2 regions of the Soehngenia saccharolytica DSM 12858 genome follow, and region 2 is predicted to be linked to the other one. Evidence: a T-box and tRNA genes for the amino acid it is inferred to sense, from the RefSeq annotation. Region 2 holds a T-box; the other holds one or more tRNA genes.
The links. A T-box is a leader RNA that pairs with one kind of tRNA and senses whether it is charged. The one in region 2 lies ahead of thrS (threonine--tRNA ligase), so its partner is inferred to be a tRNA-Thr.
Positions count from the first base shown of each region.

Region 1: it encodes a tRNA-Thr, which carries the amino acid that the T-box ahead of thrS (threonine--tRNA ligase) is inferred to sense. The anticodon was not compared.

Region 1 covers NZ_JCANTN010000022.1:664-17,284, reverse strand. The annotation lists gene BO51_RS07010 (methyl-accepting chemotaxis protein) at 1-854, opposite strand, end outside; gene BO51_RS07005 (AAA family ATPase) at 1,010-1,948, shown strand; gene BO51_RS07000 (DUF58 domain-containing protein) at 1,938-3,131, shown strand; gene BO51_RS06995 (transglutaminase TgpA family protein) at 3,134-5,422, shown strand; gene BO51_RS06990 (hypothetical protein) at 5,412-5,744, opposite strand; gene BO51_RS06985 (FAD-dependent oxidoreductase) at 5,819-6,265, opposite strand; gene BO51_RS06980 (P-loop NTPase) at 6,581-7,405, opposite strand; tRNA gene BO51_RS06975 (tRNA-Thr) at 7,429-7,503, opposite strand; gene BO51_RS06970 (hypothetical protein) at 7,606-8,364, opposite strand; gene BO51_RS06965 (ABC transporter ATP-binding protein) at 8,375-9,073, opposite strand; gene BO51_RS06960 (GntR family transcriptional regulator) at 9,073-9,435, opposite strand; gene BO51_RS06955 (thioesterase family protein) at 9,588-9,992, shown strand; gene BO51_RS06950 (Tex family protein) at 10,002-12,113, opposite strand; one part of gene prfB (peptide chain release factor 2) at 12,144-13,175, opposite strand; one part of gene prfB (peptide chain release factor 2) at 13,177-13,200, opposite strand; gene secA (preprotein translocase subunit SecA) at 13,264-16,017, opposite strand; partial or broken gene BO51_RS06935 (S-layer homology domain-containing protein) at 16,203-16,621, opposite strand, start outside.
Region 2 covers NZ_JCANTN010000005.1:13,401-30,021, forward strand. The annotation lists gene pheT (phenylalanine--tRNA ligase subunit beta) at 1-1,424, opposite strand, end outside; gene pheS (phenylalanine--tRNA ligase subunit alpha) at 1,444-2,466, opposite strand; gene BO51_RS02305 (TrmH family RNA methyltransferase) at 2,532-3,326, opposite strand; gene BO51_RS02310 (potassium channel family protein) at 3,319-3,975, opposite strand; gene BO51_RS02315 (TrkH family potassium uptake protein) at 3,987-5,333, opposite strand; gene rplT (50S ribosomal protein L20) at 5,390-5,740, opposite strand; gene rpmI (50S ribosomal protein L35) at 5,767-5,961, opposite strand; gene infC (translation initiation factor IF-3) at 5,977-6,519, opposite strand; ribosomal protein L20 leader region at 6,498-6,632, opposite strand; gene pepV (dipeptidase PepV) at 6,691-8,088, opposite strand; gene thrS (threonine--tRNA ligase) at 8,106-10,010, opposite strand; T-box leader at 10,053-10,239, opposite strand; gene hisS (histidine--tRNA ligase) at 10,332-11,651, opposite strand; gene BO51_RS02350 (DUF6873 family GME fold protein) at 11,665-12,408, opposite strand; tRNA gene BO51_RS02355 (tRNA-Cys) at 12,487-12,561, opposite strand; tRNA gene BO51_RS02360 (tRNA-Gly) at 12,565-12,639, opposite strand; gene hslO (Hsp33 family molecular chaperone HslO) at 12,700-13,584, opposite strand; gene BO51_RS02370 (class I SAM-dependent DNA methyltransferase) at 13,600-14,343, opposite strand; gene BO51_RS02375 (CPBP family glutamic-type intramembrane protease) at 14,362-15,321, opposite strand; gene hpt (hypoxanthine phosphoribosyltransferase) at 15,340-15,861, opposite strand; gene BO51_RS02385 (hypothetical protein) at 15,851-16,009, opposite strand; gene BO51_RS02390 (DUF4364 family protein) at 16,091-16,615, shown strand.

The DNA.
Region 1 (16,621 bases), on a different contig from region 2:
CTAGATGCACTCGCTTCTTCTGCATTTTCTTTTGACAAGCTTATAATCTCTCTGAGCCCTTCTTTAGTTTGCTTAAATGCCCTAGATAAGTCACCAATTTCATCTTTCCTAATCAACAAGCTATCCTCAATTTCAAAAGAAAAATTGCCATCTCTTAGCATAGTAGAATAATTTACAGCTTCTTTTATTCCTCCTACTATACTCTTTGAATTGTAAAAACCTAACATCAAAGATAGCAAAAATGTAATCAATGCAACTACAATTGTTATAATCAAGGTAATAGCCATCCTCGATTGTGCATCTTTATACATAATATCAGAAACTTTAAGATTGTAGTTTATCATCTCGCAAATTGCATTCTCAATATCATTTTCAAACTTACTTGCTTTGCTGTATGTACTAATTGCTTGTGAATACTGTCCATTTTTTACATATTTAATAACTTCATCTCTAAGGGGTCTGTATTCTAATAATGCTTGTTTGAAATTAGCTAGTAGAACTTTTTCTTGTGTATCTAATGATCTATTTTCATACTCTTTTATTAGATCATTGTTCTCATTAACTAGTACATTTAATTCTTCTTCTGAATTTTTCATGACAGTGTCATTATATGTTACCTGATACTGCCAGAGTATTTTCATAGTCTCTTCTTTGGTTTTTTTAACATTGCTTTCTATGTCTGTCAAGAGTAAGTTTCCTTTTAATCTATCTTCATACATCGATTTAAGGTCTTTAGTAGATTGATTTAGTGAAATAACGCTTACTACTCCAACTAGTATGGAAAGTACAGCTATTATCATAAAACCTCCAAACACTTTAGTTTTTGTGTTTAAATTGTTTAAAAACTTTGCCATCAAAAATCCCCCTCTAGAATTTAAAAATGTCTTCTACATATATATCGGTATGAATGTGAGTTTTTTAATAGCTTAGTATGTAAAATCAAATATGTTTGTTTATGTTCATATAATAAAGGTATAAATGAACTAAAGATATTCTAAGGGAGGAACTTATGCTTAAAAAAATAGAATTGTTAATGGACAATTTAAATAATGCCATTGTAGGTAAAAAAGATGTGGTTGAAAATGTTATTATCGCTTTGATTTCCAATGGCCATCTCCTTATTGAAGATGTGCCAGGAGTAGGCAAAACAACTTTAGCTAAAGCTTTAGCCAAAAGCCTAGATTTAACTTATAAAAGAGTCCAATTTACACCTGATCTCACGCCGTCGGATATAATTGGCATTAGTGTATTTGATAAAGATACCGGTAGTTTCATCTTTAAAAAAGGGCCAATATTTTGCAATATATTTTTAGCTGATGAAATTAACAGGACTTCGCCTAAAACCCAGTCAAGCCTGCTTCAAGCCATGGAAGAATTTGAAGTCTCCACAGAAAATGAGCACTTTTTATTGGAGAGGCCTTTTTTAGTCCTTGCAACACAAAACCCAATTGAATATCAAGGAACATTCCCACTCCCAGAGGCACAACTAGACAGATTCTTTATGAAAATCTCCATAGGATATCCTAATAAAAATGACGAGAAAATAATACTAAGAGATTATCTAAAATTAAAAAATCTAGACAATATAGAACCTGTGCTATCAAAGACAGACCTATTGTTTATTACAAAAGAAGTAGATGAAATAATCACACATGATGAAATAATTGAATACATTATAGATATTGTAAACATGACAAGAAACTATAAGAGTATTACCCTTGGAGCAAGCCCAAGAGCAAGCATAGATATTTTAAAAGCGTCAAAAGCCAAGGCTTACTTGTCAAATAGAAATTATGTAATCCACGATGACGTCAAAAATATAGTATTTCCTGTTTTAAGGCACAGATTAGTTCTATCGGCTGAAGCAAGACTTGAGAAAAAAGATACTGATGAAGTGATAAATGAAATAATTCAAAGAATAAATATAGGTGCGAGATATGTTAAATAATAAATTTATAATAATAAGTATTGTGTTTTTATTTGTTTTTTCACTGTTAGTTGGTGGAGAACTGCCATTTTTTCTGTTTTATTTCGTTTTGGCTATATTTTTGTTGTCTTTTGTTAAAGTTTTGTATTATATGCACAATACAAAGATAACTTTAACTCTCAAAGAGATGGCAATTTATGCAGGCGACAAAATAGAAATTTATTATGAAATTCACAATAACAGTCATTTTTCTATTCCATATGTCGAGATTGATAGCATAATAGAAAGAAAGCTTACAAACGACTATGTCCCACCTATTATTTACTCAGTTGAACCAAAGCAAACAATCTCTACAAAGACCAGCATTACTGCCAAAAGAAGAGGCTTTTACAGTATTGGAGAGATAAAAATTGGCATTAGGGATAGCCTCGGGATCTTTAAATTAAATAAATCCATAAAAGAGAACACTTCAATTATCATTTATCCATATTACCGTAAGCTCGATTCATTTCAAGTGTTTTCAGGCTTGTCATCGGGAGAGCTGCCTATTTATGATAAAATAATTGAAGATAGGAGCAGAAACTATGGAGTGAGAAAATATACAGTAGGCGATCCAGTAAAATCAATACATTGGAAAATGTCGGCAAAAAAAGATGTACTAATGACAAAGGAGTACGAAAATAGGGCTGATACTAGTGTTATGATAATAATTGATTCTTATATAGAAAAATTCAGAAAAGATTTGATCTATCATATTGAAGATACTCAAGTTGAGATAGCAAGCAGTATAATAGATTACTGTTTAGATCACGAAATACATACTTCTCTATTTTTTGAAAACGAAAATGAAAATATGTTTGTCCAAGGTAATTCTCAGGATAGTTTTAAGAGCTTTATGGATGAATTGGCTAAGTATTCCCCAAAAAGCAGTTTGGACTTTAGTCACTATTTAGATTACATTTATCCTAGTCTTTATGAATATTCCACAATTGTTTGTATTACTCCTTTTTTAAATAAAGAAGATGCTAAAGAGATCATTAATTTAAAGATGAAAGGTTTTAACCCAATCGTAATTCATATCACTGACATTCAAAACAAGAACTACAAAATTAATTATTCTTATATAGAAAAGCTAAAATCCGAATCAATATCAGTTTATGAAATAGACTATCGTTCAAATAGAGCTCGAAATCTGGAGGCATAAATATGAAAAACAAGTTTAAACTCGATGCAATTATTTTGAACTTTTCCGCTTTATTATTGTGTTTCTCACTTATTTACTCAATAAATGCAGCAGTAAACTTTAATATGTCCTTGGTTAAGCAATTGTTATTTTTTGCATTGATTTTCGAATTAATATTTATTTTATTTAAAAAACCGATTTCTATTTTTGTTTCTGTTATAATCTTGATTATTACTGTTTTAATAATGCTTAAATACGATAGAAATCTTGTCATATCGCTAGTCCAATCTTCGATTCAATTTATAAATAATATCGTATACAATTTGAGGGAAGGTATACCTATTAAACCACAAAATAAGTTTCCATTATTTTTGGTGTTGAGTTCGCTTTTAAGCTTTATATCATTAATATTTTTTTATAACAAAAGACTTTATACAATTTTATATGCTGCATTTTCTCTTGTATTAATTGTTTATTGGTATAATTTTAATGACGCTGCTCTTACTTCCATAAAGATTTTATTATCATCTTTTTTTATTACTTTATCTACAGTTAATTTCCACAAAATTTCTCGATCCTCAAAAAATGATTATAGAGTTGATAATACAAAATATGCTCCTTTTTTTAAATCTACTCTTTTGACGATTATAATTGCATTATTATTTTCTTCTATATTGCCTAAATGGAATAACCCTGTCGATTGGATATGGTTTGAATCAAAGGTAGTTAATACTTTCCCAATAGTGCTTAGTTTTAGATCAAATCCAGAATACGTCAGAGGGCAATCATCCGCCAGTCAATTTGATTTTAGAACTACTGGATTCAGTCCTAATTATTCAATACTAGGAGGCAAAGTTGTTCCTAACCCAAGAGTTGTAATGACCGTAAAAACAGATGAACCCATCTATTTAAGGGGAAATGCTAAAACTCTATTTAATGGAGTCAGTTGGTCTAGTGATGATAGTCTTCCTTTGCAGGTTAAGTCAAATGTTAGTTTTTACAACTATTTGCCAATATACAATAATTCACTCATAGATAATAAAAAGTATGAGTCATTAAAAACCATAACAATTACAAATAGAAATTTTGCTTCAACAACATTATTCAGCCCACTATTCCCTACTAAGGTGGATTTTAAATATAGTAACTACATTTTTATTAATCCTGACTTAATAATGTATAGTAAAGACGGCATATATAAAAATGAGTCATACATGGTAACCTACTTAAAGCCACTGCCATACTCTGTGCAATTTCAAAATGGATTAAGCGAAAAAAAGGCTGATTTAAATAATTTGCTTGTATATCTAAGCATATCAGATACCACAACCCTAAGGACAATAGATTTAACTAAAGAAATAATAAAAAATGCAACGAATGACTATGAAAAAGCAATGCTTATAGAGAATTATCTTAGGTCAAATTACTCATATACTTTAGATGTAGAAGATTATAACGCAGATGATAATCCCGATTTTGTCGATTACTTTTTATTCGATGTGAAAGAAGGATATTGTACATACTATGCTTCAGCTATGGCTATAATGCTAAGAATAGCAGGCATTCCTTCAAGATATGTAGAGGGTTATATAGTCAAAGATAAATTATCAAATGGAGAATATAAAGTATCTCAATCAAATGCCCATGCATGGGTTGAAGCTTTTATTGAGCCAGTTGGATGGATGAGCTTTGAGCCTACTCCCAATTATCAATCCCCTAATTCTTTGGATTTTGAAATAGAAGAACCTTTAGAGGAAGAAAATACAGAATTAGATCCTGATATACTTAAAGGCAACACAAAAAACCCAAATAGAGAAAATATAATAGAAGAGGGCAGAGAAATTACAATAGATGATGAAAATAATGCCAACTTAAAAAATTCACCTAATTATTCCTCTTTACTAATGATATTAATAGGTCTACTGTTAATCATAAGAATGTTATACCTGACAATAAAAAACATAATTAATGAAAAAAAACAGAAAAAATTAGATAAAAATAAGAAAATTGAAAAATACTATTATGACATTCAACATATATTGGGAGAATTAGGTTACCCTAAATATAATTATGAAACATATTTTGAATACAGCAAAAGGATAAGTTATAAGTTCTATCAGCTTGAAGATATTGAATTTAACAAAATCACAGAAATATTTATACAATCTAAATTCGGATTTAGGAGTGCTGCCGATGAAGAAGTTGAATTATTGAATAGGTTTAGAAATATAACTATCAATAGATATAAAAATTATACAGGAAAAATAAGATATTTCATAAAAAAATACCTAATAGGTAGTATTAAATTTTGATGTTCAATAATTTTTCTGTGATCTTATACATTCGCAATAGTGAATTTTCTAAATAAAAATAGTGCAAAAAATAGAATATAGTGGTTATGAATAAAATACCAAATACAATAAATACTAGTATTTCTCCGGTCTTGACGCTGAAATATAAGCTAAATAGCATCAATATAGAGGTAAACAATGTAACTATTAAATGAATAAATCTTTCATGCTGAAAATAATCAACATAAATCTGATGAATATACAATAAATCCTCATAAGCGTATTCATCGCTTCTTATAGCTTTAGTTATCCATTTTTCATAATCTCTTATGAGTTTTTTCATGCCTCTCCCTCCTTTTAACTCTATTTACCCAAAAAAAATAAAACTGCTGCACAAAAATGCAGCAGTTTTTCAAACTATATAAATCTAGCTACTTCATAACCTTCCCAGATTGCTGACATTATATTTCTAGCGCTATTTGCGTCACCAACTAAATATAAGTTACTTACTTTACCAACTAATTCATTATACAATGATTTGTCAGCTCTCATACCTACTGATATTACAACAGTATCTACATCTAATGCACTAGGATTGAAATTAGTATCCATCAATTCAATATGACCATCTTCTATGCCCATCAACCTGTTATTTAGTATTGACTTGACATTGTGGAGTTTCATCAAATCCAACATCATTATTCTATTCATGTGGGGAACAGGCAAACCCGATGCCATTAATTCTGGTAACATTTCAACTACAGTTACATCTTTTCCATCCATAGCTAAACTTAATGCAGTTTCGCATCCTACTAAACCGCCACCTATAACAGCAACTTTATTTCCTACTTTGCTATTGTCCAATAGTACTTCTGTTCTTGATTTCTAGATTTCTAATCTTGATTGGTTCAAACAACTTAGCATTGCTTTACATAAACTTGCTCCTCTCAATATTTATTTATGAAACATAAATGCTTACATACTATAGTTGTTAAAATGTAAACACACTAAACTAACAAACCGATACATTAAAAGGAACAAGTGAAAAGCATCTCAAAATGTTTCTTTTAATGCTAGCATGCTACTTTATTATATAACCATTATCCCACAATAAAGAAAAAGTTTCCAAAATATTTAAATTATTTAATTAAAAATATCTGGAAACTTTTAAACAAGTATTTATTTTTCTAATTCATTGGCTAGAGAATCCAGAAAGTTAAGCCCTATCGTTTCAATCTCACCTCTGTCGCATCTTTTTGCAATTTCTGGATCAATTGGCAGCTTTGCTAATACTTTCAAATTAAATTTTTCTGCTATCTCGTCGATGTGGCTTTCGCCGAATACTTTGTATTCTTTTCCATTGTCAGGACATTTAAAATAACTCATGTTTTCAACTAATCCAACAATAGGTATATTCATCATTTTAGCCATTTTTACCGCTTTTGTAACTATCATTGATACTAATTCTTGAGGAGATGTAACTACGATTATTCCATCTACAGGTATGCTTTGAAAGACTGTTAAAGCAATATCTCCTGTTCCTGGTGGCATATCAATGAACATATAATCTTCGTCTTCCCAAATGACTTCAGTCCAAAACTGTTTTACTGTGCCTCCTATGATTGGCCCTCTCCAAACAACTGGGTCCGTCTCATCTTCTAATAATAGATTAAGAGACATCACATCTATTCCAGTTTTTGTCTTAACGGGAAATATCCCATCTTCATTACCTCTAGCTTTTTCAGTAATGCCAAACATCTTTGGTATAGAAGGGCCTGTGATATCAGAATCTAAAATTGCTACTTGATTCCCTCGCCTTTGCATTTCTATGGCAATTAGAGATGTTACTAGGGATTTCCCAACTCCACCTTTACCACTTAAAACTCCAATAACTTTTTTTACGTTTGATTTATCATTTAACTTCTCAATAAAGCTTGTTTTAGTATTTCTTGTGTCGCAGTCCACAGAACAGCTGTCACAATTTTGATTGCAATTGTCAGACATTTATATTCTCCTTTTATATATAATGGAGCTGATGGTCGGATTTGAACCGACGGCCTGTGCATTACGAGTGCACTGCTCTACCACTGAGCCACATCAGCATTTAATAAATAACACACTATAATTATACAATATTTGACGACATTTTTTAAGCACTTTATTTAAATTTATAGACCTAGTTTAAAAAACTAGGTCTATGTTTTCTATATGTCTATTTTATTTTCAACTAAATATGACGTAGTGAAAAATGAAACTATGCCAATTAAAATTGTGTATATAGCAGTTGCAAGGTTCATATAAATAGATCCCGATGAAATAGTGAGTCCAGCACCATTGTCTATATTTATCAAATTGAAACTCGATAGGTTCAAATAATGAGGAAATGTTTGATAAACATAATTATATCCGATTTGGACAAATGTAGATAGCACTATAAATATGAGGAACCACAATCCACCTAATTTTTTATTTCGAATAGTTACTCTGCCTAATGCCATTGACAAATAAATCAATATCAAAGCGTTTATGCCAATGACTAACGTATATATACCATAATAGATCATTTGTGGTAGATATTGTTTTAATAGCTCAATCTCTAATTGACCAATGTTTATGTCTTTTCTAAATAGAATTAGAAAATATCCCATTGTTACAAATCCAATGACCAAAATCCATAATGTTGAAACAACAAGTTTTGATGCGATGATTTGTTTACCGCTTAGTGGCAAAGTAAATGTCAAATATCCCCTGTCTTCGTAAAGTTCTTTTCGAAATGAATCCATGATGTAATATATCTCTGCGATATAGCCAATTACTATAGCTAGCCCTGCCAGCCCTCCAATTATCCCTAGTTTATCAAAGCCTTTTAAATATATACCTGTCATTAGAATAAGTACAAGTGCCAATACTCCCAATACAAATCTGTAACTGCCTTTTATTTCATACTTGATGTATTTACCCATTTTTATCCTCCTATTCTCCGAATACTTCTTTATATAATTCGTCTATTGATTTTCCATTTTCTTCTCTTAATTTTTCAGCTTCTCCTCTTAGCTTGATAGTCCCCTCTTTTAAAAAGACTACTTCATCAAACAAATTCTCCATATCTCTAACTAGATGCGTGGTTATGATCATGGAGCTATCTTCATTGTAATTGTTAATAATAGCATCTAGTATCTTATCCCTAGCAACTGGATCAACGCCAGCTATTGGTTCATCCAATATATATAGTTTCGCTTTTCTTGAAAGTACTAAACTTAAATTTAGTTTCTCATGCATTCCTTTTGATAGTTGATTTACTTTTAAATTATTGTCTAAGTTCATAAATTCGAGCAAATTTTCAGCTCTTTTCATATCAAAGTCTTTATAGAAATCAGAATAAAATTTTAAAGCATCCTCTATACTCATCCAATTGTATAGAAAATTTCTGTCAGGAAGATATGAGACAATTGACTTTGTATACACTCCTACATTATGAGAGTCAATCCTCACATCTCCTTTAGATTGCCTTAATAATCCTGCAAGTATTTTGATGAGAGTTGTTTTACCACTCCCGTTCGGTCCCAAGATGCCTACTACTCTACCCTTTTCTATGTCTAAATCTATGCCGTTTAAAGCTATTGTATTTATATAGCGCTTAGTTAAACCTTTAATTTCCACTATTTTCTCCATTATTTTCCCTCCGTTCTGTAATTCTTTATAATATCGATTATTTCATCGCTGTTAAATCCAAGTTCTTTCATTTCCTTAATAAATTTGTTTATTATCTCTTGTGCCATTTCTTTTCTCAAATCAGCAAGTATTTTTTGATCCTCTACAACAAAAGTTCCCATGCCTCTTTGAGTATAAACTAGATTTTCTCTCTCTAATTCTTGATATGATCTTTGTACCGTATTTGGATTAACTTTAAGTTCAGAAGACAGCTCTCTAACTGATGGCAATTTATCTCCCCCTTTTAATTCACCAGCTATGATTTTCTTTTTGAGATAATTCATTATCTGGATATATATAGGTAGCTTATCTGTAAACTCCACAATTTCACCTCCAATATCATTGTATATTAGTGTACTATATATATAGTACACTAATATACAATGGATGTCAACATTATATTTATTTTTTAATTCCTATACTATTTGAGTATATCTTATAAAGTAATATATTATTTAACAAAGGAGGATATGATATGGTTGAGCACAATATTAAAGAGGGTATGGTATTTGATTTTAAGAAGTTGACTTCCCCTAGTGATTCTTGTGCAAATGCAGGCTCCTCTGAGCTCTATTATTTAATTTCTACACCTGCTATTATACATATGATGATAGAGGCTTCAAGCAAAATGCTCGATGATTTACTGCCTAAAGATTATATAACAATAGGCACTTATGTAGATATAACCCATGAAAATCCAACATTAGTTGGTGAAGAAATTACATTAAGCATAAAAGTTGTGAAAATAAACGGAAATGAATTAACTTTGGAATATACTGGTTTGGATAGAAAAGGTATCTTTTGCAGAGGAAATTATGTTAGAAGGATTGTAAATAAAAATAAATTAATGGAAAACACTTTTAAAAGATTTTCTGAATAAGCCAAGCTATTAAGCTTGGCTTATTCCTTTCATGCTCAATGCTATTCTTCCTTTATTGAAATCAATATTTAATATCCTTACTTTAACAATATCGCCTACTTTTAGCATTTCCTTAGGATGCCTAATATATTTTTCCGATATTTCAGATATATGAACTAAGCCATCTTCTTTTACACCTATATCAACAAATGCGCCAAAATCTACTACATTTCTCACAGTGCCAAAAAGTTCCATTCCTATCTCTAGATCTTCAATTTTTAAAACATCGCTTCTCAAAACTGGCTTTGGTCTATCCTCTCTTAAGTCTCTACCCGGTTTGTCAAGTTCTTTAATAATGTCAACTAATGTAGGTTTACCTATATTTAATTCTCTAACTAATTCATCTATATCTCTTGATTTATAATCTAAATCTATCAATTTATGTGCTATATCATAACTTTCTGGGTGGACACTTGTGTTGTCTAATATATTGTCACTTTCGGGTATTCTTAAAAAACCTGCACATTGCTTAAATGTCTTTTCACCCATTCCTTTGACTTTTAAGAGTTCCTCTCTTGATGTGAATTTTCCATTTTCTTCTCTGTATGAAACTATGTTTTCTGCTAATTTAGCATTAATTCCTGATACATATTTTAGTAGCGAAATACTTGCTGTGTTGAGATTAACACCAACTCTGTTTACGCAATCTTCTACTACATTTGATAAAACTTCATCTAATCTCTTTTGATTTAAGTCATGTTGATACTGGCCTACCCCAATATGCTTTGGTTCAATTTTTACTAATTCAGCTAATGGGTCCAAGACTCTTCTTCCAATGGATACTGCTCCTCTAACTGTAACGTCTTTATCCGGAAATTCTTTTTGTCCAATTTCTGATGCCGAATATATTGAGGCTCCAGCTTCACTAACGATAATATAACTCAATTGACTCAAATTATATTTTTTCATAAATTCTACAACAAAGCTCTCTGTTTCCCTTGAAGCAGTCCCATTCCCAATTGCTATGATCTCAACATTATATTTGTTTACTAAATCCAACAATATTTTTTCACTTTCTTCCACCTTATTATGTGGTTCTACTGGAAAAATATTTGTATGAGATAAAAGTTTCCCTGTTTCATCTAACACTACAACTTTAAGTCCTGTTCGAAATCCAGGATCTATCGCTAATATTGCTTTACCTTTTATAGGAGGTTGCATTAGCAATGGCTCCAGATTAAGTGCAAATACTTTTATTGCTTCCTCTTCTGCCCTTTGAGTAAGTTCGCTTCTAATTTCTCTTTCTATTGATGGAAATAACAGCCTTTTAAATGAATCTTCTATTGCTTCTTTCATTAAATTATCTGAAATAGTATTATTGTTATATAATATTTGTTCTTTTATCAATGTCGTTAAATCATAATCGGCAACTTCTATGCTCACTTTTAATGCTTTTTTATTCTCACCTCTATTAATCGCTAATATCCTATGATTAGCTATACTCTTTATTGGTTCCTTATAGTCATAGTACATTTCGTATACTGAATCTAAGTTTTCATCTATAGCTTTCACTACAACTATTCCATGTTTATAAAGATAGTCTTTGATTTTTGCTCTAAAATTTGCATCATCTGAAATGTCTTCTGCTACTATGTCTTTAGCTCCTTCAAAAGCATCTTCTATAGTATTTACACCATTCTCAGTATTTATAAATGTTTCAGTAAATTTCAGCAATTCCTCATCTTTTAACTGATTTTTAGATATCGCCTCTGCTAATTCGCTTAAACCCTTTTCTCTTGCAATTGTAGCTTTAGTTCTTCTCTTTGGTTTAAATGGCCTGTAAAGATCTTCTATCCTTTGCAAGTTATCAGCTTTTTCAATCTCAATTTTCAGTTCATCAGTTAGTTTCCCTTGTTCATCTATTAATCTGATGACATCTTCTTTTCTTTTTTCAAGATTTCTCAAATATGTAAGTTTCTCATCCAGCTCTCTTAATTTTATGTCAGTCATTTCACCAGTTAATTCTTTTCTGTATCTGGCGATAAATGGAATTGTATTGCCTTCATCGAGCAATTTAACAGCATTTTCCACATTTTTTTCTTTTAAGTTTAAGCTTTTTGCTATTTCTTTAATTACATCCATATTGCCCTCCTAAGCTTAATTAAAGCTCTTCTACTGAAGAGCTTTGTATTTTAAATATTCATTTATAAAATAGTCTAGGTCTCCATCCATGACTCTATAGACATCTCCAACTTCCGCTTGGGTTCTATGGTCTTTTACCATGCTGTAAGGGTGAAAAACATAAGATCTAATTTGTGATCCCCAAGCAATCTGAGAATAAGAACCTTGAAGATCCTCTATCTTTTCTTTGTTTTCTTCTTCTTTCAACTGAATCAACTTAGCTTTAAGCATTTTCATAGCAGTTTCTTTGTTGGAATGCTGACTTCTTTCGGACTGACACTGCACAACTATCCCCGTTGGAATATGGGTAATTCTAACTGCAGAATCTGTGGTGTTAACATGTTGACCACCCGCTCCAGTTGACCTATATGTGTCAATTTTTAAGTCTTTCTCATTTATCTCAATATCTTCTTCGTCTTTAAGTTCAGGAAAAACATCTACACTAGCAAAAGAAGTGTGCCTTTTCCCAGAAGCGTCAAATGGAGAAATTCTTACGAGCCTATGAACACCCTTTTCACCTTTTAAATATCCGTAAGCATTGTATCCAGAAATCAACAGTGTTACAGATTTTATACCCGCCTCTGGATCTTGCAATATATCTAAAGTTTCTACTTTATATCCTTTATCTTCTGCCCATCTTCTATACATCCGAAGTAGCATCTCAGCCCAGTCTTGAGCTTCTAATCCGCCTGCACCTGCGTGAATGGAAAGTATAGCATTGTTTTCATCGTATTCTCCATTTAATAGCGTTGATATTTTAAATTCGTCAACTTCTTTTTCGACTTCTTCCAATGACTTTTCTACTGTTTCATAATCTGTATAATCATCTTCTTCAAGCATCAATTGATATAAGAAATTTAAATCTTCTACTTTATTCTTAAGTTTTTCATAAGTTTCAATTTGCTCTTTTAAGTTCTTGATCTTTTGCATAGTATTCTGAGCATTTTGTTGATTTTTCCAAAAGTTCTCATCGTAAGTGCTTTTTTCAAGTTCTTCTACCAATTTCTTCTTTGCTGGTAAGTCAAAGTGAAACACCCAACTCGTCCATAGTATTTAAACAATTATTCAATCTTTCTTTGTCTAAATATAAATCCACTCTATCACCCTTTCATCATACCGCATTTTCTTTGTCTGGAGCACCGCAGCATTTCTTGTATTTCTTTCCACTACCACATGGGCATGGATCGTTTCTACCAACTTTTTTTGATTTATTTACAACTGGTTTATTGCCACTTTCAGAATTTCCTATTTCCAATGGATTTGCTACCCTTTTTCTTTCAACTGGCTTCGATTTTACAGCGTGGAATAAAAATTGTACTGTATCTTCCCATATGCTAGTAGTCATTTCTTCAAACATATCAAAGCCTTCAATTTGATAAGCTCTTACTGGGTCTTCTTGTCCCATAGATCTAAGCCCTATCCCTTGTTTAAGTTGGTCCATGGCATCTATATGATCCATCCATTTAGTATCTACAACTTGGAGCAAAACAATCCTTTCTATTTCTCTGAATGTTTCCTCACCAAATTCCTGCTCTTTAGAAGAGTAAATTTCATTTGCCTTATCTAATATATACTCAATTAATTTATCTTTTGTTAAACTGTCAATATCGAGCTTAGATAAAACTCCCCTTCTCATACCAAATGTCTTTTCTAAAAATACCTCAAGTCCATCTAGATCCCATTCTTCAGGATATTTAGCTTGTCTTGTGTAAATTTCGACATTAGATTCCACTAAATTTTTTACCATCTCTAATATATGGTCTTTTAAATTTTCTCCTTCTAAAACTCTTCTTCTTTCTTTGTATATTATCTCTCTCTGTTTATTCATGACATCATCATATTTTAGAACGTGCTTACGTATCGAGAAATTGTTGCCTTCTACTTTTTTCTGCGCATTTTCTATAGTTCTAGTCAACAAACTATGTTCTAATGGTTCATCATCAGGCATATTTGCACTCTCCATTAAGCCTTTAATTCTATCGCCTGCGAATAATCTCATTAAATCATCTTCTAGTGAAATATAAAATCTAGAACTACCTGGGTCCCCTTGACGTCCTGATCTACCTCTCAATTGGTTGTCTATACGCCTTGACTCATGTCTCTCGGTGCCAATTATATGGAGTCCTCCTGCTTCAACTACTCTTTTATGTTCTTCCCTAGTTATCTCTTCATATTTTTCAACTAATTGTTGATAAGTTTTTCTAGCTTCTAGAATATTTTCATCGTCAGTATCATAGAAACTATCAACTAATGCCAATGTTTCATCATCATAGCCCTTTTTTTTCATTTCTTGTTTAGCCATGTATTCTGGATTTCCACCTAATACTATGTCAGTACCACGTCCTGCCATATTGGTAGCTATAGTGACAGCACCAAATCTACCGGCTTGAGCTATTATTTCAGCTTCTCTCTCATGTTGTTTGGCATTTAAAACCTCATGTTTTATGCCTTCTTTTTTCAACATTTTAGATAACAATTCTGATTTCTCTATAGTAACAGTACCTACCAAGATTGGTTGTCCGGTAGCATGTCTCTCTTTTATCTCTTCAACTACAGCTCTGAATTTAGCTTCTTCATTTTTATAAACTACATCAGGATAATCTACTCTTATGACTGGTTTATTGGTTGGTATTTCAATTACATCCATGTTGTATATTTCTCTGAATTCATCTTCTTCTGTTTTTGCAGTACCAGTCATACCAGCTAATTTTTCATACATTCTGAAATAATTCTGAAATGTTATAGTTGCTAAAGTTTTTGATTCTGATCTTACTTTCAATTTTTCCTTTGCTTCGATAGCTTGATGTAATCCATCACTATATCTTCTTCCAAACATCAATCTTCCAGTAAACTCATCAACTATAATTACTTCTTCATCTTTTACTACATAATCTATATCTCTCTTAAACAGACTTCTAGCTTTTAATGCTTGATTTATGTGATGGGCTATCTCCATGTTATCAATATCGGCTAAGTTCTCTAAACCAAAAAACTTCTCAGCCTTTCTAGTTCCATTTTCTGTTAACATTATACTTCTTGCTTTTTCGTCAACTATATAGTCAACAGTTTCTTCTTTGATTTCTCTATTAAATGGATCTAATTTCTCTTCACTAGGATCCAAATATCTAAAAGTTAATGTTTGTGCAAACTTATCTGCCATCTCATACAAAGATGTAGACTTATCTCCTTCACCTGATATTATCAAAGGAGTTCTTGCTTCATCAATTAAAATAGAGTCTACTTCATCCACGATAGCATAAAATAGATCTCTTTGAACCATTTCCTCTTTATATATGACCATGTTATCTCTTAAATAATCAAAGCCAAACTCATTATTAGTACCATAAGTTATATCGCAAGAGTATTGTTCTCTTCTTTCTTTGTTGTTTAATCCATGGACTATACACCCAACAGAAAGGCCTAGAAATTCATATATTTTCCCCATCCATTGTTTATCTCTTCTAGCAAGGTAATCATTGACAGTTACTATATGAACACCTCTCCCTGCTATTGCATTTAAATACGCAGGCAAAGTAGCAACCAAGGTTTTCCCTTCACCAGTTTTCATTTCAGCTATTCTACCTTGATGAAGTATTACTCCTCCATAAAGTTGAACTTTGAAGTGTTTCATTCCAAGAACTCTATGAGACGCTTCTCTTACGACCGCAAACGCTTCAGGCAATAATTGATCTAGAGTTTCTCCATTTGCAAATCTATTTTTAAATTCAACAGTTTTGTTCCTTAACTCTTCATCAGATAGTTTTGATATTTCATCATCTAATGAAATTATTTTTTCTACAACACCATCTATTTTTTTTAGCTCTCTCTCACTATATGTGCCAAATACTTTATTTAGTAAACCCATTTGTCTACATCATCCTTTCAAATCACACTACAATTTTACATCAATTATTTATAGCATCACTATATTATACCATTTATGTAGGATTTTGCAAATATATTTAGATTATTGTAAACCATCCTAGCCTATATTATATCACTACTTTTACAAAGATAAAGCCCTCAATTGAGGGCTTTATCTTTTAATTATCACATATCCAAATCTGGGTAATAAATTTTAGTCCATTTTTCTGTGTTATCTTCCTGCCATTCATATTCGTGGCTATTTATTGCCTCTTGCATGTCTTCATAATACCATTTGTCTTCTGTTAAGTCTGGGAATTTTCTTGCATCTTCAAGGATATAATCTTTTGTAACTTTTCTATCTAACACAGCATTTACTAAGGTTACAAACTCTGCTCTTGTTATATAGTTATCTGGTTTAAATGTTCCATCAGCATATCCTTTTACCCATCCTTTTTCAGCAGCCGAATTGATATACTTATTTGCCCAATGCCCTTTTATATCTGAGAATTTATCTGATTCAAATGGACTTAAATTGTCGAATCTTGATGCTATTACGGCTAATTCAGCTCTAGTTATATAATTTCCAGGTCTAAAAGTACCGT
Region 2 (16,621 bases):
AATCTGCCTATTTCTTCGATCAGATCAGCTTCTACTTTGACATCTCTCCTAAATGTAGGAACCACTACATCTATAATTCCTTCGTCTAACAAGCTCGTTTCGAATTTGAGCCTATTTAAATAATTTATTGCATCAAATTCATCTATTTTTATTCCTAATAATTTTTCTATTCTACTTAATCTAAGTTTAATATTTGTCTTTTCTGGAGTGAATTTTACAATGTCATAATTACCATTTACTACTTTACCAGCACCAATTACTTCAATGAGTTGACATGCTCTATCAACTGCAAATTTGCATAAATTTTCGTCAATACCTTTTTCAAATCTTGTTGAAGCCTCTGTTCTTAATCCTAACCTCTTTGCAGTAAGCCTAACATTTTTCGGTTCGAAATTTGCACCTTCTATTACCACTAGCCTTGTTGACTGGGTTATCTCAGTATTAGCTCCCCCCATAACACCTGCTATCCCAATCGCTTTATTTTCGTCTGCTATTACAATATCTTCGTGTGTTAATGCTCTTTGTACTCCATCCAGCGTAGTAATTTCTTCTGTGTCTTTCGCTTGTCTTACTATTATTTTTCGACCAGCAATCTTATCAATGTCAAATGCATGTAGCGGTTCTCCTAATTCAAGCATCACATAATTAGTCACATCTACAATATTATTTATCGGTCTTACTCCAGCATTCATCAATGCTGTCTTGAGCCATAATGGAGAGGGCTTAATTTCAACATCTTTTATAGCTTTTGCATAGTATCTATGACATTTTTGTGTATCTACATTTATATCAGAAATCAAGTCTTTAATATCATCAACTTGATTAACGATTTTTACATCTATCTCTTTTAATTGTGCATTAAACGTTGCAGCAGATTCTCTTGCCATGCCATATATGCTTAGACAATCAGGTCTATTAGGAGTTATCTCAAATTCTATTACTTCATCATCTAAAGATAAAACTTCTACTATATCTAGTCCGAGATTCACATCATCATTTATAATGAATATGCCATCTTTGACTTCCTTAGGAATTACATTATCTTCATAGCCTAATTCTTTTAAAGAACATAGCATTCCATAAGAAATAACACCTCTAAAGTCAGCTTCAGAGATATCTTTACCATCCGGTAAATGTGCCCCAACTTTTGCCACAGGCACTATATCTCCTTCGGATACATTTTGTGCACCTGTAACAATTGTTAAAACTTCATTTCCTACATTTACTTTACAAATTCTTAATTTATCAGCATTCGGGTGTTTATCTATTTTTTCAATTTTCCCAACTACTACTCCAGTAATTCCTTTATTTAATTTTATTATTGATTCTACATGAGAGCCAGAGTATGTAAGCCCATCTGCAATTTCTTTAGAGGATAGTTCAATATCCACATAATTCTTAAGCCATTTAATTGGTAAAAGCATATTTCCATCACAACCTTTGCTAAAACTGTTCTAAAAATCTATTGTCATTGTCAAACAATAGTCTTATATCTTTGATGCCATATTTAACCATTGTAATTCTATCAACACCCATCCCAAATGCAAACCCAGTGTATTTCTCTGAATCTATTCCGCAATTTTCAAGAACTTTTGGATGAACCATTCCGCAACCTAATAATTCCATTGACCACCCTGTGTAATTGCAATGGGGACACCCTTCTCCTCTGCATTCTACGCAAGTTACATCGACTTCAGCACTTGGCTCAGTAAATGGAAAATAATGCGGTCTATATCTTGTCTTTATATCATTGCCGAACAATTCTTTAATAAATATATCTAAAGTGTATTTTAAATTTGCCATTGAAATATTCTCATCTACTACTAAACCTTCTAATTGATGAAACATAGGAGAATGGGTATCGTCAACATCGTCAAATCTAAAAGTTCTACCAGCAGAAATTATTTTTAAAGGCGCATTGTATTTTTTCATTGCCCTGATTTGTACAGGCGATGTATGAGTTCTTAGCAATAATTTATCGTTTATGTAGAAAGTATCAGATAAATCTCTAGATGGGTGATTCTCTGGTGAATTTAACATATCAAAATTATTTTCAACTGTTTCTATTTCAGGCCCAGTAACTACATTAAACCCCATGCTGATAAATAAGTCTTCTAATTCTTTAATAGTCATTAGCAATGGATGTTTATGCCCCAAGTAAGTTGACTTCCTTCTTTCAGTGATATCTATTTTCTCAATCTTTATTTTCTCAAGTTTTTCTTGTTGTTCAAGCTTTGATTTAGTCTCATCTAGTTTTTTTTCTATCTCAAAGCGGACCTCATTCGCTTTTTGCCCAATTATAGGTCTTAACTCCTTAGATAGATTTCCCATCTCTCTTAGAATTAATGTCAATTGTCCCTTTTTCCCTAGATATTTAATTCTAATTTTTTCGATATCATTTAAGTCATTAGATTTTTTTATTTCTTCTATCGCCGATTTTAATAATTCATTGAGCTTATTTTCCATCATATGCTCCTTTCAATATAAAATTGTAAAATAATCAAAATGTAATATTTATTATACCATATTTTTTATATCTTAGTTGATATTTCATACATAATAATTGATGCTGCTATACTAGCATTTAGTGATTCTGCATTTCCTTTCATGTTTATCATTATACCATCTGAAGCTAATTCTCTTATAGTATCAGAAACACCTCTACCTTCATTTCCTATTACAATGATATCCCCTCTTCTAAAATCAAATTCATTGATTGGATAACCACCTTTAGGCAAAGTTATAAGTATTCTGAAACCCTTGTTTTTAAGCTCTATTAAGCCTTCTCTTCCTTCATTGTTTAAAAAAATCGGGACCCTGAAAATGGATCCCATAGTTGCTCTCACTACTTTTGGATTAAATGGATCTACGGTATTCTCACCGATAATCAAACCACCTAATCCAAATGCATCAATTGTTCTAATAATAGTTCCTAAATTTCCAGGATCTTGAATTCCATCTGAATATAGCAGTATATTATTCTTCTGTATATCTTTTATATCATCCACTTTAAACTTTACCACTGCCAAAATTCCTTGTGAATTCTCTAATTTGCTTATAGATTCAAACAATCTATTATCTAATACAAATACATCCGTATTATCCATTATGCGTGATAAAGTCTGCTCTATAGAATCACTTAAAATAGCATCTTCAGAAATCATTATAAATTCTATTATTTGATTGCTATCAATGGCTTCAAATAATACTTTTTCACCTTCTATAATGAATAAGTTTTTACTCCATCTAGCAGTTTTTTTGTCTAAACTCCTTACTAACTTTATGAATTTGTTTTCTCTAGATGAAATTCTTCTCAAATCATTCACTTGTTTTATCCTCTATTCTAGCTATATCATTTATACTGCCTAAAGCTAATAATACATCTCCTTCGCATATTACATCATCTGGGCTAGGTGAAACATTTATGTCTGAACCTCTTTTGATAGCCATTACATTTATTCCATATTTATTTCTAAGTCTAAGTTGCGCTAAACTTTTTCCTGCCCACTGCTTTATAGACTGTATCTCCATAATACTGTATTCTGGGGATAACTCAATGAAATCGATAATTCCTTTTGATGATAAATTATGTGCAACTCTAACTCCCATGTCTCTCTCAGGAAAAATAATTTTATCTGCTCCAATTTTTCTTAAAACTTTTCCATGTAAATCAGATTGTGCTTTAGCAACAACTTTTTTTACTCCCAATTCCTTTACTATCAAAGTTGCTAAAATAGAGGCTTCTAAATTCGATGCAATGCTTATGACTGCAACATCAAAATTTCTAATTCCTAGTTCTCTCATTACATTTTCGTCCATTACATCTGCTTGTACTGCATGCGTGACACGACCTGAGATAGATTCGATAACTTCCTCATCCCCGTCTATAGCTAAAACTTCGTTCCCAAGGTTATATAATGTTTCAGCAACTGCTGACCCAAATCTACCACATCCAACAACTACAAAAGATTTCATATCTTCCCCCTCTATCCAACAGTAATATTTCCTTCTGCATATCTATACCTTTTATGTTCTTCTTTATACCCTACTGCAAATGCTAAAGTAAGTGGACCAACTCTACCAGCATACATAGTCAAAGCCAATATCAGTCTTCCCGCATTACTCAATTCAGAGGTAATGCCTCTCGATAAACCTACAGTGCCAAATGCAGAAGTTGTTTCAAAAAGTAAGTTTAGAAATTCTTGATCTTCAGTTAAAGTTAAAATAAATGTGACGATAAAAACAATAGTAATTCCTATCATAATTATTGCAATGGACTTAAATATGGTTTCATATGGTATCCTTCTCTTAAAAACTTCTACATCACTTTCCCCTCGAATTATACTTATAGTTGAAATAATCAATACTAGCATAGTTAGAGTCTTTACTCCACCTGCAGTTGACCCTGGAGAACCACCAATAAACATAAAGATTATTGTAAGCAAAGAACTGCTTTGCTTTAATGCAGAAGTATCAATAGTGTTGAATCCAGCCGTACGAGGCGTAATAGATGCAAACAAAGATGCTAGTGTTTTCTCTTTAAATGTAAATCCTTGCATTGTCAATGGGTTATTTGATTCTAAAATATAAAAAATGATTGCACCAAAAATTATTAAAAAAGCTGTAAAAGAAATAGCCAATTTTGAATGGAGTGACAATTTACTCCATCTCTTGTTTTTTACTACGTCTAAAATTACTCCAAATCCAATTCCGCCTAAAACTATTAAAGCCACTACTGTAAGTATTACTATTGCAGAATTGTTATAATCCATTAAACTATTACCAGTTATATCAAATCCAGCATTACAAAAAGCAGAGATGGCGTGAAATACTGAAAACCAAATTCCTTTAATAGTTCCATATTGAGGTATGAATTTCATAGATAAAAACAACGCCCCTAGACCCTCAATAAGGAAAGTTAAGTAAATTACATATTTAGTCAATTTAACTAGTCCAGATAGAGTTTCTTGGTTCAATTGTTCTTTGATTACAAGCCTCTCCTTTAAGGAAATTTTCCTACCTGAAATCATTGCAACGATCGTTGCCATTGTCATTATTCCAAGTCCGCCCATTTGTATCAAAATCAGAATAACAATCTTTCCAAATAGTGTCCAATGAGCTGCTGTATTAACAACTACCAAACCAGTAACGCAAACTGCCGATGCAGATGTAAATAGTGCATTTATAAATCCTATGCTTTCTCCATTTTGTGAAGCTATAGGTAAATTTAACAGTATTGCACCTAAAATTATAAGCATCATAAATCCCAATGCTAAGATTCGAGGTGGATTTAATTTAAACCTAGTCAATAAATTATGTTTAATTGTTTCCATATAGTCCTCCAAATCACATTAAAATGCAAAAAAGTTCCAATTTTGGAACTTATGCATTAAGCGTTCTTAGCTATTTCAACTAATTTTGCAAATCCTTCAGCATCATTAATTGCCATTTCAGAAAGCATCTTTCTATTTACTTCAATATTTGCTTTCTTTAACCCATTGATGAACTTGCTGTAACTTAAACCGTTTTGTCTTGATGCTGCATTTATTCTAGCAATCCAAAGTTTTCTAAATTCTCTTTTCCTTTGTTTTCTGCCAATATATGAATAATTTAATGATTTCATTACTGCTTGATTTGCTGGTCTAAACAATTTGCTTTTAGCGCCATAATATCCCTTTGCTTGCTTTAAAACTTTTTTATGTCTTTTCTTTGCATTTACTCCTCTTTTTACTCTTGCCATTATAATCTCCTCCTAATACTCTATAATTAATTTGGTAGCATGGAATTTATTCTTCTCTTGTCACTAGCACTCACTAAAGTGCTCTTTCTTAAGTTTCTAACTCTCTTTGGAGTCTTTTTACCAGTTTTATGGCTTTTATATGCTTTGTATCTTTTTAATTCTCCTGTTGCAGTTCTTTTAAATCTCTTTGCTGAAGCTCTGTGTGTTTTCATCTTTCTCAATTGTTTTTCCTCCCTTTATTGTGCTTTTGGCATTAATATTACGACTAAATTTCTGCCTTCCAATTTAGCTTCTTTTTCAACTTTGCCATAATCATTGACCAGATTTAAAAAGTCTTTTAGGACTTCTTCTCCCATTTCAGTATGTCCCATCTCTCTACCTTTAAAGCGAACAGAAACTTTTACTTTGTCTCCATCTTTTAAAAATTCTATAGCTCTATTTGCTTTCACCTGTAAATCATGTTCTTCAATGTTTGGGGTTAATCTTATCTCTTTAACATTGATTACCTTTTGATTTTTCTTAGCTTCTTTCTCTTTCTTAGTCAATTCATATTTGTATTTGCCATAATCGAGAATTCTGCAAACTGGTGGATTTGCAGTTGGAGCTACATTTACTAAATCAAGTCTTCTCTCATTAGCAATCTCTAATGCTTTTTTTATAGGTACAATTCCAAGTTGAGTTCCGTCAACATCAATTAGCCTAACTTCTTTTTCTCTAATTTCTTCATTGATTTGAAGTTCTTTTATAATCCTACACCTCCACAAAAAATTAGCGGACACAAAAGTGTCCGCTTAAATACACCAAAAAAGGCATATTGTACAATTAACTATCTAACATAACCTTATGAGTACAAAAACTATAAGGTGAGAAGCGGAAACTTCTTCTTTAATAAAATTAAGTCATATTAAATTACCAACTTATTATAAGTTAAATATTTATATTTGTCAAATTTATTTTGCTAATTCATATAGTGCACTCGTATAAATCTGCGTAAGTTTTATCAAATTATCAATAGAAATGAATTCATCTTTTTGATGTGCTAATTCTTCTTGACCTGGAAAAACTGGACCAAATGCGACAGCATTTTTCATAGCTCTAGCATATGTGCCACCACCTATTACTAGAGGTTCAGATTCATAATCGCCAGTTTGTTCTTGATATACTCTCATCAATGTTTGAACCAATACATCATCTTTTGGCACGTATAGAGGATCTTTATCTGAATCTCCTTCTACAATTTCAATTGGCAATCCTTCTAAATGAGCTCTTATGCTATTATAAATATCTTCTCGCTTGTATGATATTGGATACCTTATATTTATAGATAGAACTATTTCATCGCCAATCAATTTAATGACACCAATATTTAAATTCAATTTCCCAGATATATCATCTTCAAACTCGCACCCAAAATTTTCTCCATTGAATTTAAATGCTAGGGATTTCTCATACCAATCTAAAAAATTATAAAATCCAGGCTCTCCTTTGAAATGTGAATAAAGCAAATCCAACAAATAGGTAATGGCATTTTCACCTTTTTCAGGTGTACTCCCATGAGCCGATTTACCTCTTACTGATACTTTTAAGTTCCCATTTTCTTCTTTGATATCAGCTTGATAACCCTTCTCATTTGCGTATCTTCTAAGTGCATCTATCGATTTATCAATTGAATCAGTCTTTATAACTGCTTCTGCATAGTCAGGAACCATATTTGCAGCATTTCCACCTTTTAAACTCAATAGTGAGAAAGTTTCTTCTTTAAATGATTCAAGTCTATACTTCAAATCAAACACAATAATTCCCTTTTCTCCATGGATTACTGGAAAATCAGCATCAGGTGTAAAAGCCATATTTGGAGCTGTCTCGTTAGCAAAATAGTGATGCATACAGCCCCATCCTGTTTCCTCATTAGTTCCTAGTATCAATCTAATCTTCTTATTCAGTTTTACACCGCTGTCTTTAAGAGCTTTCATTCCATATAAAACAGCCATCACAGGTCCTTTATCGTCCATTGTACCTCGGCCATAAATCTTTCCTTCGTGTATTTGGGCCTCATAAGGGGGAAAAGTCCATCCATCTCCCTCAGGTACCACATCTAAATGACCTAGCACACCTACTACTTCTTCACCTTCACCAAAGTCAAGATGGCCAGCATATCCATCTAGATTTTTAGCTTTAAATCCTAATTTTTCACCAAGTTTCAATACATAGCAAAGTGCGTCATATGGTCCTTTGCCGAATGGCATACCGGGTTGTGCTTCTTCTTCAACGGATTTAATCCTTATTACCTCTTGAGTCGACTTAATAAGCTCATCTTTTAACGCATCAATTTCCTTATAGAAATCCATTTTATGCCTCCTCGCAACTATTTTTTATTTTTTATTTCTTCATCGACCATATTGATAAACTTCTCTACACTCATTTGCCCGATATCTCCAATATCCCTTTTTCTCACTGAAACCAATTCATTGTCGACTTCTTTCTCGCCTATGACAAGCATGTATGGTATTTTCATAACTTGTGCCTCTCTTATCTTGTACCCTATTTTTTCAGCTCTATCGTCTATTTCCACCCTAATTCCTATTTCTTCTAAATGATTTTTAATTTTATATCCATATTCATTAAATTTATCAGATATAGGTAATAATTTAACTTGAACAGGAGCTAACCAAACAGGGAATTTCCCTGCATAATGCTCAATTAATATCCCCATAAACCTTTCCATACTTCCAAGTATAGTTCTATGAATCATGACTGGTCTCTTTCTCTCATTATCGCTGTCAACATAAGTTAAGTCAAATCTCTCAGGCATTTGAAAATCAAGTTGTATTGTTCCACATTGCCAAGTTCTCCCTATAGCATCCTCTAAATGAAAATCAATCTTAGGTCCATAGAATGCACCATCGCCTTCATTGACACGATACTCTATTCCCTTTTCCTCTAGAGCTTCTATGAGGCTATTAGTAGCTAATTCCCATTGTTCGTCAGTCCCCATGGAATTTTCAGGTCTAGTTGAAAGCTCTATTTTGTATTTAAAACCAAATATATTATAGATATAATCTGCTAAATCAATTATTCCCTTTAATTCATCTTTCACTTGCGATGGCAATGCATATATATGAGCATCATCTTGAGTAAAACTTCTAACTCTCATTAATCCATGCAATGCACCTGAGAGTTCATGCCTATGAACTAACCCCATTTCCGCTAACCTTAAAGGTAGATCCCTATAGCTATACATTTGTGATTTATATATTAATATTGATCCTGGGCAATTCATCGGTTTTATTGCATAATTCTCATCGTCAATCTTTGTAAAATACATATTTTCTTTATAGTGATCCCAGTGACCTGATTGATGCCATAATTCTTCATTTAATATCAATGGGGTTTTTATCTCTCCATAACCTCTTTTATTGTGCTCTTTTCTCCAAAATGTTTCAAGTTCATTTCTTATCACCATACCATATGGATGGAAAAATGGGAATCCAGGGCCTTCATCGTGCATACTAAACAAGTCTAATTCTTTGCCAAGTTTTCTATGATCCCTCTTTTTTGCTTCTTCCATTCTTTCAAGATACTCATCAAGATCTTTTTTCTTTTCAAAGCTAATTCCATAAATTCTTTGAAGCATTTTATTGTTCTCATCACCACGCCAATAAGCACCAGCAATACTCAACAATTTTATAGCCTTTACTTTTTTAACATCATATAGATGAGGTCCAGCGCATAGATCTATAAAGTCACCTAATTTGTAAAATGATATGATTGCGTCTTCTGGTAGATTTTCTATTAAATCAACTTTGTATATTTCATTCTTATCTTTAAAAAATTTAAGTGCTTCTTCCCTTGTCATTTCATATCTTTCAAGCCTATATCCTTCTGAAATGATTCTTTTCATTTCTGATTCTATTTCCTCTAAGTCCTCAGGTGTAAATCTATGCTCTGTGTCTAAATCATAATAAAATCCATTTTCAACAGCTGGTCCAATAGCAAATTTGACATCAGGAAAAAGTCTTTGTATTGCAAATGCCATTATATGAGAAGTTGTATGCCAGAATATTTTCTTGCCTTCAGGATCTTCAAATTTTACTACCCTTAAATCACAGTCTTCATTTAGTTTTTCTTGCAGTCCCATAATCTTACCATTTACCACTGCTCCTAATGCTTCTCTTGCTAATGGTTTCGATATGTCTTCTACTACTTTTAAAATCTCTACTCCTTCATCGTATTCTCTTACACTTCCGTCAGGTAAAGTTACTTTTATCATATTTATCCCTCCTAAAAAAATAGTCCTTCGCTCCTACATTGCTGTAGGGACGAAAGACCGTGGTTCCACCCTAATTTTTTACTCATTTCATTAACGCCAATTTGCGAATCCTTTTTTAAAGGTCAGCTCAGGGGTGGTCTTCAATTGTAAAGTAAGAAGAAACTTTCAGCCATTGTTTCTCTCTCTTTGCTTACTTAGATCAATTTACTCTTCCCATCATAGCTTTTTTATTTATATTTATTTAGATAATATCAGAATCTCACTGTATAGTCAATGGTTTATAGAATTTATATAAATATTTTTAAGTTAGATTAAATCAGTCTATAGTATTTTAGATAGTTCGTTGATAATCTCATCAATCTTCTTTGTAGTCTGATCTCCTGTTTTCATGTTTTTTATTGTATATAAATTCCTTTTAACTTCTTCTTCGCCAATTATTATCACAAAAGGCACTTTTATCTTGTTTGCATAATTTAATTTCTTGCTCATCTTTGAATCTTCTAAATAAATTTGGCAAGGTATGCCATTTCCCCTCAACTTGTTCGCAATTTCAATACTTTGTTCTAAGAAATTATCCATTGGAATTATGAGCACTTTTATCAGTTCTTCATCATCCGCTGAAATAATCCCAGCTTCTTTAAGCTGGTAAAATAACCTTGTTAAACCAATAGAAATACCTACACCTGGAAGTTTTTGATTTGAATAGTACTCGCTCAGATTATCATATCTTCCTCCTGAACAAATACTTCCAATCTTAGGATAATCATTCAAAAATGTTTCATAAACCGTTCCAGTGTAATAATCTAGACCTCTAGCTATGGTTAAATCAATCTTAAAATTGTCCTTTGGCACACCAAATACTTCAATATAATGAGTTACTGTTTTTAATTCGTCAAGTCCAGTTTTAAAATTGACATTATCAATATCTAGATTTCTTAAAAATTCAAGAGTCGAGTCATTATTTCCATTAAACATAATAAAGTTCTTAATCTGTTCAAAATTCACCTTGTCTATTCCAATTTCTAATAATTCCCTTTCAACCCTGTCTATACCAATTTTATCTAATTTATCAACTATTCTAAGCACTTCATGAAAGTTGTTTATATTTAGATATTCAAAAAACCCTTGCAATAATTTTCTGTTGTTTATTTTTATTGTAAAATTGTCAAATCCCAAATCCTTAAAAGTAGTGTATATTACAGATGGAATCTCAGCATCATTTAGTATGCTCAATTCTCCATTGCCGATTATGTCGATATCTGCTTGATAAAACTCTCTAAATCTCCCTTTTTGGCTTTTTTCCCCTCTATAAACTTTAGCAATGTGATATCTTCTAAATGGAAATGATAATTCATGAAAATGCATTGCCACATATCTAGCTAACGGAACAGTCAAATCAAATCTAAGAGACATGTCTGTGTCTCCTTTTACAACTTTATATATCTGTTTTTCAGTTTCCCCTCCGCCTTTGGCTAATAAAACCTCTGATTTTTCAATTACTGGTGTGTCGATTGGAAGAAAAGCGTATTTTTCGTAACTATTTTTTATCTTTTCTAGCATCTTATTAAATAATATTTGCTCATTCGGAAGCAATTCCATAAACCCTGGTAAAATGCTTGGATTAACTATTTTTTCTGGCATCTTTCCCCTCCTATTATTCGTTAACTTTAAAGCAATATATGCTTCCTATATCTGATATTGGTTCTTGAGATAAGTAGTGAATATTAACACCTGTGTTTTCAATAAATTCAATTATTCTTCTTGAATCTGGATGTTTTGAAAGTGTACCCGTCAGCAAAATATCTTTAGGAGAATAATTTCCACCACATCCTCCTATCATTCCATAATTCATTCCTTTAAGTTCAATAAATCCCTGACTTATGAGAAGTACTTCTTTCTCTATTTTTTTAAGCTGCTTAGCTATATTTTTATCAGATGTTATAAAATGGTTATCATCTACAATTAGAACAGAACACTTTGAATACCCCTGTTTTGTATGTATACCCTTCACGCCTTTGTTTAAATAATAATCAGATATATGTTCATCTGTGTATTTAATATTGTGTATATAATAATCACCAATATTTAAACAATTGTAGCAAATATCGTTTGGATATTCAATCAGTAAATCAGTTCTGCCTTTTATTACTTTAATTCCATATTCCTCTAGCTTTTTATAATATCTATAAACATTAGGCGAAACGATGATTGTGTTTCTATCCACAACATGAACCGACATATCTACATGATCAGCTAATGATTTATTGATATTATCATTTGAACAAGTATAAATAACGTGTTTGAAATATTTTTTTAAATTGAGTTTGATTTCATCATCTATATTCTTGTTTAATATAACTAAATTAGCTTTTCCATCTGGAATTAAAGTAGGTACCAATTAAATTCTCCCCTGTATTTTATCAAAAAGACCTTCTGATAAGTCAGAAGGTCTTTAATAGGTCTTAATTAACTATTTTGGAGGCGGCACCCGGATTTGAACCGGGGAATCGAGGTTTTGCAGACCTGTGCCTTACCGCTTGGCTATGCCGCCCTGTGGAGCGGAAGACGAGATTCGAACTCGCGACCCTCGCCTTGGCAAGGCGATGCTCTACCACTGAGCCACTCCCGCTAATTAGTCAAGAGCGTCAAAGAATGCTCTTAACTTAATCACAAATGAAAGTATACAGGATTATTTATTAATTGTCAATAGTATTTTCTCTAATTCTGATTTATCAAAATTGTATTTTGTATTACAAAAATGACATACTACCTCTGCTTTGCCATCTTCGTTGATTATATCCTCTAATTCCTTTTTGCCTAAGCTTACCAACATAGCTTCTATCTTTTCTCTACTGCAATCGCATTTATACTCTAAGTCCATTTTATCTATAATTTCCATGTCAAATTCAGGCAAAATATTAGCAATAATCTCCTCTGGCGTCAATCCTTCGTTTATCAATGTGGATACCGGTTTTATGTTCTTCAAGCTATTTTCAATTTGTGTTATTTCCTCATCTTTAATATCTGGTAATAATTGCAATATATATCCCCCAGATGCTTTAACGGTAATATCTCTATCTATGAGTACGCCCAAAGCGACTGCAGTTGGAACTTGTTCAGAAACCATATAGTAGTTTGCAATGTCTTCAGCAATTTCGCCAGATATTATATCTGCTTGTCCTACATATGGCTCTTTTAGTCCTAAATCTATTATCACTGTAACCAAACCATCATTTCCAACAACTGCTCCAACATCTAATTTACCTTCCGCAGTGCTTGGCGCATCAGCTAAAGGATTCCCTACCAACCCTTTCACAGTACCATTATTTCTTGAAACTATTACTATATCTCCTAATGGACCACCACCTGATATTTTTAAAGTTAATAAATCTTTGTCATTTTTCATCATTGCTCCCATGATAGCTCCTGCAGTCAATGCTCTTCCTAAAGCAGCTGTTGCAGTTGGAGAAGTCCCATGAATTTTTCTGGCATATTCTACTAAATTAGTAGTGGATGCTGCGTAAATTCTAACTCTTTTTTCTCTATCTATGGCCTTTACCAAGTAATCCTTCATACTTCCCCCTCCTTTTTAGTAAATGCTTGCTACGAAACATATTCTTTGAGTTGTGGCATCAACTTGCTCAAATGAATAATCGCTATATTTATATACCCTGTTAAATCCATTTTCAATTAACATTCTTTCGATATATTCAGTTTTATATGCTTTTTGCCTATGATGTTCGTCGAATCTTTCATACAAATTATTGCCTCTCGAAACGAAGAAAGTAAGATAATAATCACTAATTTCTGATTTCTCGTCAAATGAACTGTCCCAAGTGTAAAATGTTTCGTCTTTGTCGTTTAAAAATATGTTATTGCCTATTATTTTTGAAATTTTATAATGAGAATTTATATCAAAAATAAATAAGCCATCTTCGTTTAAATGACCTCTTACATTGTGAAAAATTTTATCTAGATCATTTGGATTGAGAATATAATTTATGCTGTCACATCCACATATTATGAGATCGTATTTTTTGTTAAAATTAAAGTCCACCATATCCAAATTGTATAATTTGACATTCTCATTATGTTGAAATTTATTGTATGCTATTGCTAGCATATCTGAAGAAATGTCAAACGCATCAATATAAGGTATAAATTTTGATAGTTCAGTTGTTAATTTTCCAGTTCCGCAAGCCATTTCTAAAAGATTTTGAGGCTTCCTATTGGAATTTTCTATTACTTTTTTAATGAACTCTCCCCAAGCTTCATAATCTATGTCGTCAATCAATTCATCATAAATCAGTGCAAATTTTTCATATATATTCAAGGTTATAATCATGCCTTTCTATTGAAATTGCATAAAAAACATCGTGTTTACAAATATAAATATTAGTACTACTATCCCTATTGGTGCCCAATTTATCTTTTCATTATGATCTACATTTACTTCATCATCAGGTTGTTCACTCAGTTGATCAAAAATATTTTTTTCTTCAGATTTATCAGCTTTCACTGGAAAATGCCTAAATAATGAAATAAGCATAACTGATGAAAAAATGGACAGAACAAGAAGAAAAATAGTAGTATATAAAATTTCTTGGTTTTGACTTATACTAGGAGTATTTGTTACCATTTCTTCTATCTCATCTAATTTTGTAGCTGCAAAATAGCCTAAAGTCAAAGCTAAAGAATTATTTAATAGATGCCCAAACATCGATGCAATTATACTGTCTGTTTTAAAATACAATATTCCCAATATAACTCCAAGAAATGTAGGGCCGATAAAATTAAATAGATTGAAATGGAATAGTCCAAACAAAACAGCAGTGAAAATTATAGCTCTCATTTTCCCTATCTTTTCATAAGAATTAAGCATCAGACCTCTAAACAATACCTCTTCACATATACCTGGTGTTATCCCAATGACAAATAAACTAATAAAAAAATCTTTTTCAGTTAAGGGAATTGGTACTCCTGCATTTGTTGCATCACTAAAATAACCAATTATTTCAATAACTATAAAATTTAAAAAAACTGCTATTGGATAAGCAAATACTATAATTAAAAATATAAATAAAATTTCTTTAATACTTATTAGGTTGATACGCAAAAATTCCTTTATAGAATATCTCTTATACTTTAGAAATAATATTACCGGTAATAATATCAAACCATATTCTGTAATTAGAAGTCCTACATTGAGGTTCATTTGCTGGACAACGCTGCCTATGGTTAATAATATAATTCCCAATACCAAATATACTAAATTTGCTTCATTTATCGATGGTGCTTTTCTATATCCCATTTTCACACTCCTTTAAAACTACTCAAAAGTAAAGATATAAGGGATATTTCTATAATAATTTCCATAGTTTAGACCATATCCTACAATAAACACATCCGGAATTACAAATCCCGAAAAATCAGGTTGTAAATCAACTTTTCTGCGGCTAGGTTTGTCAAGCATAACACATATCTTTATTGACTTAGGACTTTTTGTCTTCAAATGCTCTATCACTTTTAACAAAGTATTTCCAGTGTCTATAATATCATCAACAATTAAAACATCTCTGCCTTTTATATCAGTTCTTACATCCTGAATGATATCGACTATCCCAGAGGAAACTTCTTCATCTCCATAACTTGCTGTGGTCATAAAATCTACTTCAACAGGTAGTTTTATTTCTCTGACTAAATCCGCAGCAAATATAAAACTTCCCCTTAATAAGGATATAACCACCAATTCATTGCCATTATAGTAGTCGCTAATTTCAACACCCATTTCTTGAATTCTTCTAGAAATTTCCTCTTTTGAAAACAATACCCTTTCTTTTTTAGTTTGTATCAATCTTTTCTCTCCTTTCTATCTCCATTAATATTTTTTGAGTATTTAATCTGATTTCTCTTAGTTCTCTTAATATTAAATTTGCTGTATACTGTATGCTAAACAATATTACAAATATTATAACACCAATAATTAACTTTGTGTTCATTTTTTCACTCCCTCAAAGTATAAGTATTTGAATTCATTGTAATGTGATATAATTAATATAAATTTATAAAAAGGTGATGCTATGTATAATATACATTCACAAGAAATTGCTAGGTTTAAGCTTATAATACTTTATACTATAAAAAAATCTCCTGAACCGATAGATAATATAAGTTTAACTGAACTTCTAATTGATAAATTTGACTTAAATTATTTTCTTATTCAAGAATATCTGATAGAACTACTTTCAAATCAATATGTTTCAGAGTTTAGAGATGATGGAAATATAAAGTATTTAATAACAGACAAAGGTTCTCAAGCTCTAGACTATTTAAAAGACATTTTAGGAGAAAAAGAAAAAAACATATTGTTGAATTTATTCAACAATCCAGCAGAGCATAAAGAGCAAAAAGAAGATATCATAGCAGATTACTATCTAAAAGAAAGTGGAGAATACAATATAAATCTTAAACTAATAGAAAAAGATGAAATTCTATTCAGTCTATATGTAAGTGTCCCCACTGAAGATCAAGCTAAATTATTGTGTAAAAAGTGGAAAGAAAGTCCTGCATTTTACCACAAGTCTATCTTAGATTTATTTATATGATTAGTT